Regions from separate parts of the Lentzea sp. NPDC051213 genome, predicted to be linked through region 2. Evidence: riboswitches for the same ligand, from Rfam matches in the RefSeq annotation. Region 2 holds a riboswitch; the other holds the start of a gene.

Region 1 (4,182 bases), on a different contig from region 2:
CCTCCCCCGGCCACTGCGGGTCTCAGACCGGGATGACAGAACCGTTGAAGGTCTGCTTGATGTAGTCCTTGACCTGCTGCGATCCGAGCAGCTCCGCGAGGTCGCGGATGCGCTTGTCGTCCTTGAGCTCGGTGCGCGTGACCAACCCGTTCGCGTTCGGGTTGTGCTCGGCCTTCTCCAGCGCCAGCGAGTCGGTGGCGGGCTTGAGGCCCGCGTCGATCGCGTAGTTGCCGTTGATCACCGACGCGTCGGTGTCCTCCAGCGAGCGCGGCAGCTGAGCGGCCTCCAGCGGCACGAACTGCAGGTTCTTGGGGTTCTCCGCGACGTCGCGCACGGTCGGCGCGTCGACGGCCTTGAGCTTGATCAGACCGTTGGCCTCCAGCAGCTTCAGGCCGCGGGCCTCGTTCGTGGCGTCGTTGGCCAGCGCGATCTTGGCTCCGGACGGCAGGTCGTCGACCTTCTTGTGCTTCTTCGAGTAGAGGCCCAGCGGCTCGACGTGGACCGGCTCGACCCACTCGACCTCGGCGCCGGTCTCCTTCGTGAACGTCGCCAGGTACGGCACGGTCTGGAAGTAGTTGGCGTCGAGCGAGCCGTCGACCAGCGCCGTGTTCGGCTGCACGTAGTCGGTGAACTCGACGACCTCGATCTTCAGGCCCTTCTGCGCGGCGAGGTTGTCCGCCACGTACTTGAGGATCTGCGCGTGCGGGACCGGCGAGACGCCGACCTTCAGCGTGTCCGAAGCGGACGCTCCGCCCGACGAGCAAGCGGACAGAGCAGTCAAAGAGGTCAAAGCGACCGCGATCAGGGCAGCCTTAATACGCATGACGTTCCTTTTGAGAGTTTCGAGCGGCGGAGAGAGATCAGACTGAGGCGTGCCGGCGCCGGTCGGACGCACGGGCGGCACGGGTGAACCCGAACTGGATCACGGTGGTGAGCACGGCGAGCCACGCCACGGTGCTCCACAGGATCCGGTCGTTGAAGCGCTGGTAGCCCTCGCGGATCGCGAGGTCGCCGAGCCCGCCGCCACCGATCACGCCGGCCATCGCGGAGTAGCCGATGAGCGCGATCACGGTGACGCCGATGGCGTTGATCAGCGCGGGCAACGACTCGCGGATCAGCACGCTGCGGACGATCCGCAACGTCGAGGCACCGGTGGTGATCGCGGCTTCGACCACGGTCACGTGCACCTCGGACAGGATGTTCTGCACGAGCCGCCCCACGAACGGGATGGCGCCCACGGCCAGCGGCACGATGACCGCCGTGCTGCCGATGGAGCCACCGACGATCAGCCGGGTGACCGACGTGAGCGCGACGAGCAGCACGATGAACGGCATCGAGCGACCCAGGTCGGTGACGAAGCTCAAGAGGCGGTGCACGACCGTGTTCGGTCGCAACCCACCTCGTGCGGTGAGCTGCAACCAAACACCGACCGGAATGCCGAAAGCTGTGGCGATGAGGGTGGAAACGCCGACCATGTACAGCGTTTCCCCGGTGGCCTCGACGAGGTACGTGACGACGTCGGACCAGGGTGTAGCAGACCTCACGCAGCTACTCCCTGCGGTCCCTTCAGGGACCTCTGCACCGCGCCGCCTGCCTCGCCGATCCACTCGAGAGCGGAGTCGGAGCGCTCGCCGTTCAGGCCGAGGCGGAACCGCGCGACCGGGGTCTCGCCCAGTCGCGTGAGGCCGCCGCCGACGATGTTCAGCTCGACGCCGAACCGGTGCGAGGCCTCGGGCAGCAGCGCGCCGACCGCGGCGAACCCGACGAGCACGACGTCCGCGACGCGGTCGTAGTTGCTCTCGTTGATCGGGTTCAGGTCGACGGCGGGCAGCAGCGCACTGCTCGTGCGGCTGGCGGCGTCACCGACCAGCTCGAGCACCTTGCCGTGCTCGACGACGCGGCCCTGCTCCAGCACGGCGACGTCATCGCAGATCTTGCGGACCACGCCCATGTCGTGCGTGACGATGAGAACGGTCACGCCCAGCTCGGCGCGCGCACGGTCGAGAACCGTCAGCACGGAACCGGTGGTCTCCGGGTCGAGCGCGGACGTGGGCTCGTCGGCCAGCAGCACGCTCGGGCTCGCGGCGAGGGCACGCGCCACGGCGATGCGCTGGCGCTGCCCGCCGGACAGCTGGTCGGGGTAGGAACCGGCCTTGTCGGTCAGGCCGACGAGGTCCAGCAGCTCGCCCACACGGCTGCGGCGCTGAGGTCCCGGCACGCCGGCGGACTCCAGCGGCAGCGCGATGTTGCCGGCCGCGGTCCGCTGCCGCAGCAGCGAATCCCCTTGCGGCACAACGCCGATCTGCCGGCGGGCGGCCCGCAGCGCGGACCCGTCCAGCGAGGTGATGTCCGTGCCGTCGACGCGGATCGCACCCGAATCGGGGCGCTCCAGCAGCGCGACGCAACGGGCGAGCGTCGACTTGCCGGCCCCGCTCGGGCCGACCACGCCGAGCACGGTGCCCGCGTCGACATCGAGGGTGACGCCGTTGAGGGCGTTGACGCCCTGGAAGGACTTGGTGAGGTTTTCGACAGTGATCACGTCTGCTCCACGGCTGCGCTCGACGGCACAGTGCCCCGATTTCGGCGGGCACGCGCGGTCGAAGTTCTGCTCAGGTGTGCGCCACTCGTACGCCGAGTGCGCGTCAAAGGACTTTTAGAAGGCGCCTTAGACGAGGTGGCGACGACATGCAGAAGCGGTGCGACGGCACTGGTCGACGACTCGACGGCGCGTCAGCATTCGCGTGGTACCCATGGTGATCCTCCATCGGTCCTGGCGTTAGCACCTGCCCGCATCCAGCGGGTGGTTGCTGCGACGTCGTAGAGCCAGGTCTCTCAGTCGCTCCGGATGGCAGTTGTAGTCAACCGGACGGACGTTCGGTTGCGCAAGCCAGATTCCGATTCGTTCGACAGATCACACTGTTGGCCGATGGATCCCCGGCCTAAGCCTCAGCAATCCGAATGAAGTCGATCACGCCAAGCCGCTCGGCCCTTTGCTGGGGATCGACGTCCGCCTTCTGGAGCAGTTCGTCCACCTGCTGGACGCCTCCCGCCCAGCCCTTCAGCGCCGCCCTCAGCGTCTTGCGGCGCTGCGCGAACGCGGCGTCGATGATCTCGAAAAGCCTCTTGCGATCCACTGTGGACAGCGGGCTTTCGTGGCGCCGGAACCACACCAGGCCGGAGTCGACGTTGGGCGCCGGCCAGAACACGTTCCGGCCGATCGGGCCTGCCTTCTTCGCGTCGGCGTACCAGGCGAGCTTCACGCTCGGCACCCCGTAGATCTTGCTGCCGGGCTTGGCCGCCATCCGGTCCGCGACCTCGGCCTGGACCATGACTAGTCCTTTTCGCAGGGTCGGCAACTCACTCATGAGATGGAGGACGACCGGGACCGCGACGTTGTACGGCAGGTTGGCCACGATCGCCGTCGGCTGGACGGGCAGGTCGTCCTTCGAGACCTTCATCGCGTCCTTGAGGACCACGTGGAGCTTGTCCGCGTTCTCGGGGTCCATCTCGCGCGCGGTCTGCGGGAGCCGCTGGGCCAGCGGCGGATCGATCTCGACGGCCACGACCTGCTTGGCGCTGGGCAGCAGCCCGAGCGTGAGGGAGCCCAGGCCGGGGCCGACCTCCAGCACGACGTCGTCCTCGTCCAGCTCGGCGGCCGCGACGATCTTGCGGACCGTGTTCGGGTCGTGCACGAAGTTCTGGCCGAGCTTCTTGGTGGGGCGGATGCCCAGCTCTTCGGCCAGACGACGGACTTCGGCAGGACCCAGCAGGCTCACCCGCGCATTCTCGCAGACGCCGGAGCTCGCCTCCGCCACGCCGCGAAACGTCACGCGGGGGCCCCGCGTTTCCTCTGAGGAAACGTAGGGCCCCCGCGTGACTGAAAAGGTGAGGGGTTACGGCAGGCCGAGCTTCGCGCGGCAGCCCGGCCACGCGGCGTAGGTGCCGCCAGCGCGGTCGCGCAGCCTGGTCGCCGTGGCGATCTGCTGCTCACGGGTCGCCTGGTGCGGCAGCGCCGCGTACTGGGTGCCACCGTTCGAGGCCCAGGTGCTGGCCGAGAACTGCAGGCCGCCGTAGTAGCCGTTGCCGGTGTTGATGGCCCAGTTGCCGCCGGCCTCGCACTTGGCGAGACGGTCCCAGACCTCGCCGTCGGGCAGCGGCTTCGTGCCCACGGTGATCTTCTTG
Region 2 (4,182 bases):
CAGGGAGTTCACGTAGTTGGTCGAGCCGATCAGGCCGCGCTCCTCGGCACCCCACCAGCCGAACCGCACGTGCTTGGCCGGCTGGAAGCCGGTGGCCTTCATCTGGAGAGCGACCTCCAGGATCGACGCCGAACCCGTGCCGTTGTCGTTGATGCCGGGGCCCGCGGTGACGCTGTCGAGGTGACTGCCCAGCATGACGATGTTGTTCACGTCGCCGCCGGGGTAGTCCGCGATCAGGTTGTAGCCGGTGGCGCCGCCGTAGGTGAACGACTGCACCCGCGTGACGAAGCCGGCCGCGTCGAGCTTGCTCTTCACCCAGTTGACCGAGGCCAGGTACCCCGGACGTCCGTGAGCGCGGTTGCCGCCGTTGGCGTTCGCGATCGACTGGAACTGGTTGAGGTGTGACTGGACGTTGGCCACCGAGATGTTGGGGGCGGCCATGACCGCCGGAGCGGCCGCTTGCGCTGCTGTGGTTCCGGTCACCATCAAGGCGGCCGCCAGCGCGATCAGGATCCTCATGGTTCAACTCCGTGCAGGGTAGGGATTGAGCCACTGATCAACATGCTCCACTGTGCATGAGCCCGGTAGGTGCGAACGTCGGGTTGTCGCGTCGGATTCGTCCATTTCGGTGGTGATCAATCAGAATGGTCCAGGTGGGTGACGTCACGCTTGTTCTGGGCATCGGCGCCGCCGTCCTGCTGGTCTCCGTGATCGCGGTGCGGGTGTCGATCCGCCTCGGCCTGCCCTCACTCCTGCTGTACCTGGGCATCGGCGTCGTCCTCGGCGAGTCCGTGCTCGGCATCCACTTCGACGACGCGGACCTCACCCAGTCGCTGGGCATCGCGGCCCTCGTGCTGATCCTGACCGAGGGCGGGCTCACGACCCGCTGGCAGGCCGTGAAGACCTCGCTGTGGTTAGGCGTCGCACTGTCCACAGTGGCCGTTGCAGTGAGTGTCGCGATCACCGGAACGGCACTGCACCACCTGCTCGGCCTCGACTGGCGGATGGCGCTGCTCTGGGGCGCGGTGCTGTCGTCCACCGACGCGGCCGCCGTCTTCAGCGTCCTGCGGACACTGGGCGTGGGGCCGCGGCTCACCGGCGCGCTGGAGCTCGAGTCGGGTCTCAACGACGCGCCGGTCTACATCGCCGTCGTGCTGCTGGCCTCGGCGGACGAGATCACCTGGACCGCGCCGCTGCTGGTGCTCTACGAACTGGCCGCGGGCGCGCTCATCGGTGTCGCGCTCGGCTGGCTCGGTGGCGCCGGGCTGAGACGCGCGGCGCTGCCCGCCACCGGCCTGTACCCGCTCGCCACGGTGGCGGTGTGCGTGATGGCCTACACGGCGGGCGACCTGCTGCACGCCTCCGGATTCCTCGCCACCTACGTGGCCGCGCTCGTCCTCGGCAACGCCCGCCTGCCGCACCGCGCCGACACCCTCTCCTTCGCCGAGGGCCTCGGCTGGCTCGCGCAGATCGGGCTCTTCGTTTTACTGGGCCTCTACGCCTCTCCCTCGCGGCTGCTCGACGTGCTGTTCCCCGCGCTGATCGCGGGTGTCGTGCTGACCTTCGTGGCGCGGCCGCTGTCCGTGATGCTCGCCGCGCTGCCGTTCAAGGTGCCGTGGCGCGAACAGGCGTTCCTCTCGTGGTCAGGTCTGCGCGGCGCGGTGCCGATCGTCTTCGCGCTGATCCCGTTGATCCAGGGCGTCGAGGGTGCGCGCGAGCTGGTAGACGCGGTGTTCGTGCTGGTCATCGTGCTGACGGTGGTGCAGGGCACGACGCTGCCGTTCCTCGCCCGGCGTCTCGGTCTGGTGCGCTCGGGCGAAGCGCAGGAGGTGCAGGTCGACTCCTCGCCGCTCGACGAGCTGGGCGCCGAACTGCTGCAGGTCCACCTCCAGCGCGGGTCGAAGCTGCACGGCGTCTACATGTCCGAACTGCGGCTGCCCAGCGGCGCCACGGTGAGCCTCGTGGTGCGCGGCGGAAAGAGTTTCACGCCACAGCCGACGACCAGGCTGCAGACCGAGGACCAGTTGCTCATCGTCACCACCGAAGAGGCGCGCGATGCCGCTGAGCGGCGGATACGAGCCGTGGACCGCGCCGGTCGCTACGCACGGTGGAAGGGCGAGACCGGGGACTAGCTCGGTTTCCGAGGCTTCTCACCATGTGATCGGCTCTCGACGCGTGTTGTGAGGGTCCGCTAACGTCATCGGCAGGTCATGAGAGCCAGCGTCAAGCCCAAGCTTGCTGGCCGGCAACCCTCCTACCGCGGTGGGGTGCCCTTGGTGAGGACCTGGTCCGGCGCGTAGGGCGCCGGTCAAGCGCGGGCCTCCAGTCAGGCCCCCAGGCCGCAGGAGGCAGCTCGATGACGCTCGCGATCACCCCGAACACCACCGCTTCGGTTCCCGCTGTCGTCGGTTCCGACCTGCGGATTCCGCTGGTGACCGGAGAGCGCGTCACGTACGCCAACCTCGATCACGCGGCCAGCGCGCCGTGTCTGCAGGAGGTCCGCGACGCCGTCGACGAGCTGCTGCCCTGGTACGCCAGCGTGCACCGCGGCGCCGGGTTCGCCTCCCAGGTCTCCACCCGCGTCTACGAGCAGGCACGTGACCGCGTGCGGAAGTTCGTCGGCGCGCACTCCTCCGACGCCGTCGTCTTCACCCGCAACACCACCGATTCGCTGAACCTGCTGGCACGCAGCGTTCCCAAGGGCACGGCCGTGGTGCTGTTCGACAGCGAGCACCACGCGGCACTGCTGCCCTGGCGCGGTCCCAACGTGCAGCGGATCGCCACCCCTACGTCGTCCGGTGCGGCCCTCGCGGCACTGGACCGGGCCCTGACCGCCGCCCCGGTCGGTCCGCGGCTCGTGATCGTCACCGGGGCGTCCAACGTCACCGGCGAGTTGTGGCCGGTAGCCGAGCTCGCGAAGGTCGCGCGTTCGCACGGTGCCCGCGTCGCGCTGGACGCGGCGCAGCTCGCCCCGCACCGCCCGATCAACGCCCGTGAGCTGGGCGTCGACTACATCGCGTTCTCCGGTCACAAGATCTACGCGCCGTTCGGTGCCGGCGTGCTGGTGGGCCGCGCGGACTGGCTGCAGCAGGCCCAGCCGTACCTGGTGGGCGGCGGCGCCACGGCCAAGGTCACCGATCACGGCGACCGCCTGGGCGTTGCCTGGTCGAAGGTGCCGGAGCGGCACGAGGCGGGCAGCCCGAACGTCGTCGGCGTGCACGCGCTGGCCGCGGCCTGCGAGATCCTCTCGCGGCACTGGGAGCAGACCATCGCGCACGAGCAGGAGCTGCTCACGCGCCTGCGTGAGGGCCTGCGCACGGTTCCCGGCTTCCGGGAGCTGTCGATCCTGACCGACGCCGACCGCGTGGGCGTCGTGAGCTTCACCATCGCCGGTTTCGACGCGGGCTTCCTCGCGGCGGCCCTTTCCGCCGAGTACGGCATCGGTGTGCGGGACGGCGCGTTCTGCGCGCACGTGATCGTCGGCCGCCTGGTCAAGCAGGCCGGTTCGAACGAAGAACGCGCTGTGCGCGCGTCGATCGGCCTCGGTACGACGGCCGAGCACGTGGACCGTTTGGTGGCGGCGTTGCGCACGCTCGTCACCGAAGGTCCCAAGTGGACTTACACGCAGCGCGACGGCCGCTGGGTGCCCGAGGACGACAGCCGAACCCTGCCGCCGTTCCTCGCGTAGTCCCGGTCGTGGACAATGACCTGGTGAGTGACGAGTCCAAGGCCGACGAGAAGGCCGCCGCCAAGCCTGCTGAAGAGCAGGCCGGCGAGCCTGAGGTGGTCGAGGAACCGAAACCCGAGGCGGACGCCGAACCGGAGAAGGCTGCGGAAACGAAGCCTTCCGAGGACGACGACGCTGCCGAGTTCTCGATCACCGGGTCGCTGCCGGAGCCGAGAGTGCACCTGCTCGCCGTGCTCGCGGCCGGTGTGCTGGTCCTGGACATCCTCACAAAAGTCCTGTCCGTGGCCTTTCTCGAGGATGCCGAGCCGATCAAGCTGTTCGGTGGCGTGCTCTACCTGACGTTCGTCCGCAATCCCGGTGCCGCCTTCGGGCTGGCCGAGGGCTGGACGTGGATCCTCGCGCTGATCGCGCTGGGTGTCGTCGGGTTCATCCTCTGGATCGCGCGCAACCTCCGCTCCCAGGGCTGGGCCATCGGCCTCGGCCTGGTGCTGGGC

Evidence for each region. Region 2 has a riboswitch for S-adenosylmethionine ahead of ACIA8G_RS39225 (aminotransferase class V-fold PLP-dependent enzyme). Riboswitches for the same ligand answer to the same signal wherever they lie in the genome.
Region 1: linked by a shared signal. The riboswitch ahead of ACIA8G_RS42600 (methionine ABC transporter ATP-binding protein) and the one ahead of ACIA8G_RS39225 (aminotransferase class V-fold PLP-dependent enzyme) in region 2 are both predicted to bind S-adenosylmethionine.

What each region holds. Positions count from the first base shown of each region.
Region 1 is NZ_JBITEX010000015.1:7,037-11,218, forward strand. It holds gene ACIA8G_RS42590 (MetQ/NlpA family ABC transporter substrate-binding protein) at 23-823, opposite strand; gene ACIA8G_RS42595 (methionine ABC transporter permease) at 861-1,544, opposite strand; gene ACIA8G_RS42600 (methionine ABC transporter ATP-binding protein) at 1,541-2,539, opposite strand; SAM riboswitch class I at 2,759-2,852, opposite strand; gene rsmA (16S rRNA (adenine(1518)-N(6)/adenine(1519)-N(6))-dimethyltransferase RsmA) at 2,940-3,815, opposite strand; gene ACIA8G_RS42610 (transglycosylase family protein) at 3,894-4,182, opposite strand, start outside.
Region 2 is NZ_JBITEX010000011.1:190,149-194,330, forward strand. It holds gene ACIA8G_RS39215 (M28 family metallopeptidase) at 1-519, opposite strand, end outside; gene ACIA8G_RS39220 (potassium/proton antiporter) at 645-2,132, shown strand; SAM riboswitch class IV at 2,207-2,321, shown strand; gene ACIA8G_RS39225 (aminotransferase class V-fold PLP-dependent enzyme) at 2,357-3,688, shown strand; gene lspA (signal peptidase II) at 3,712-4,182, shown strand, end outside.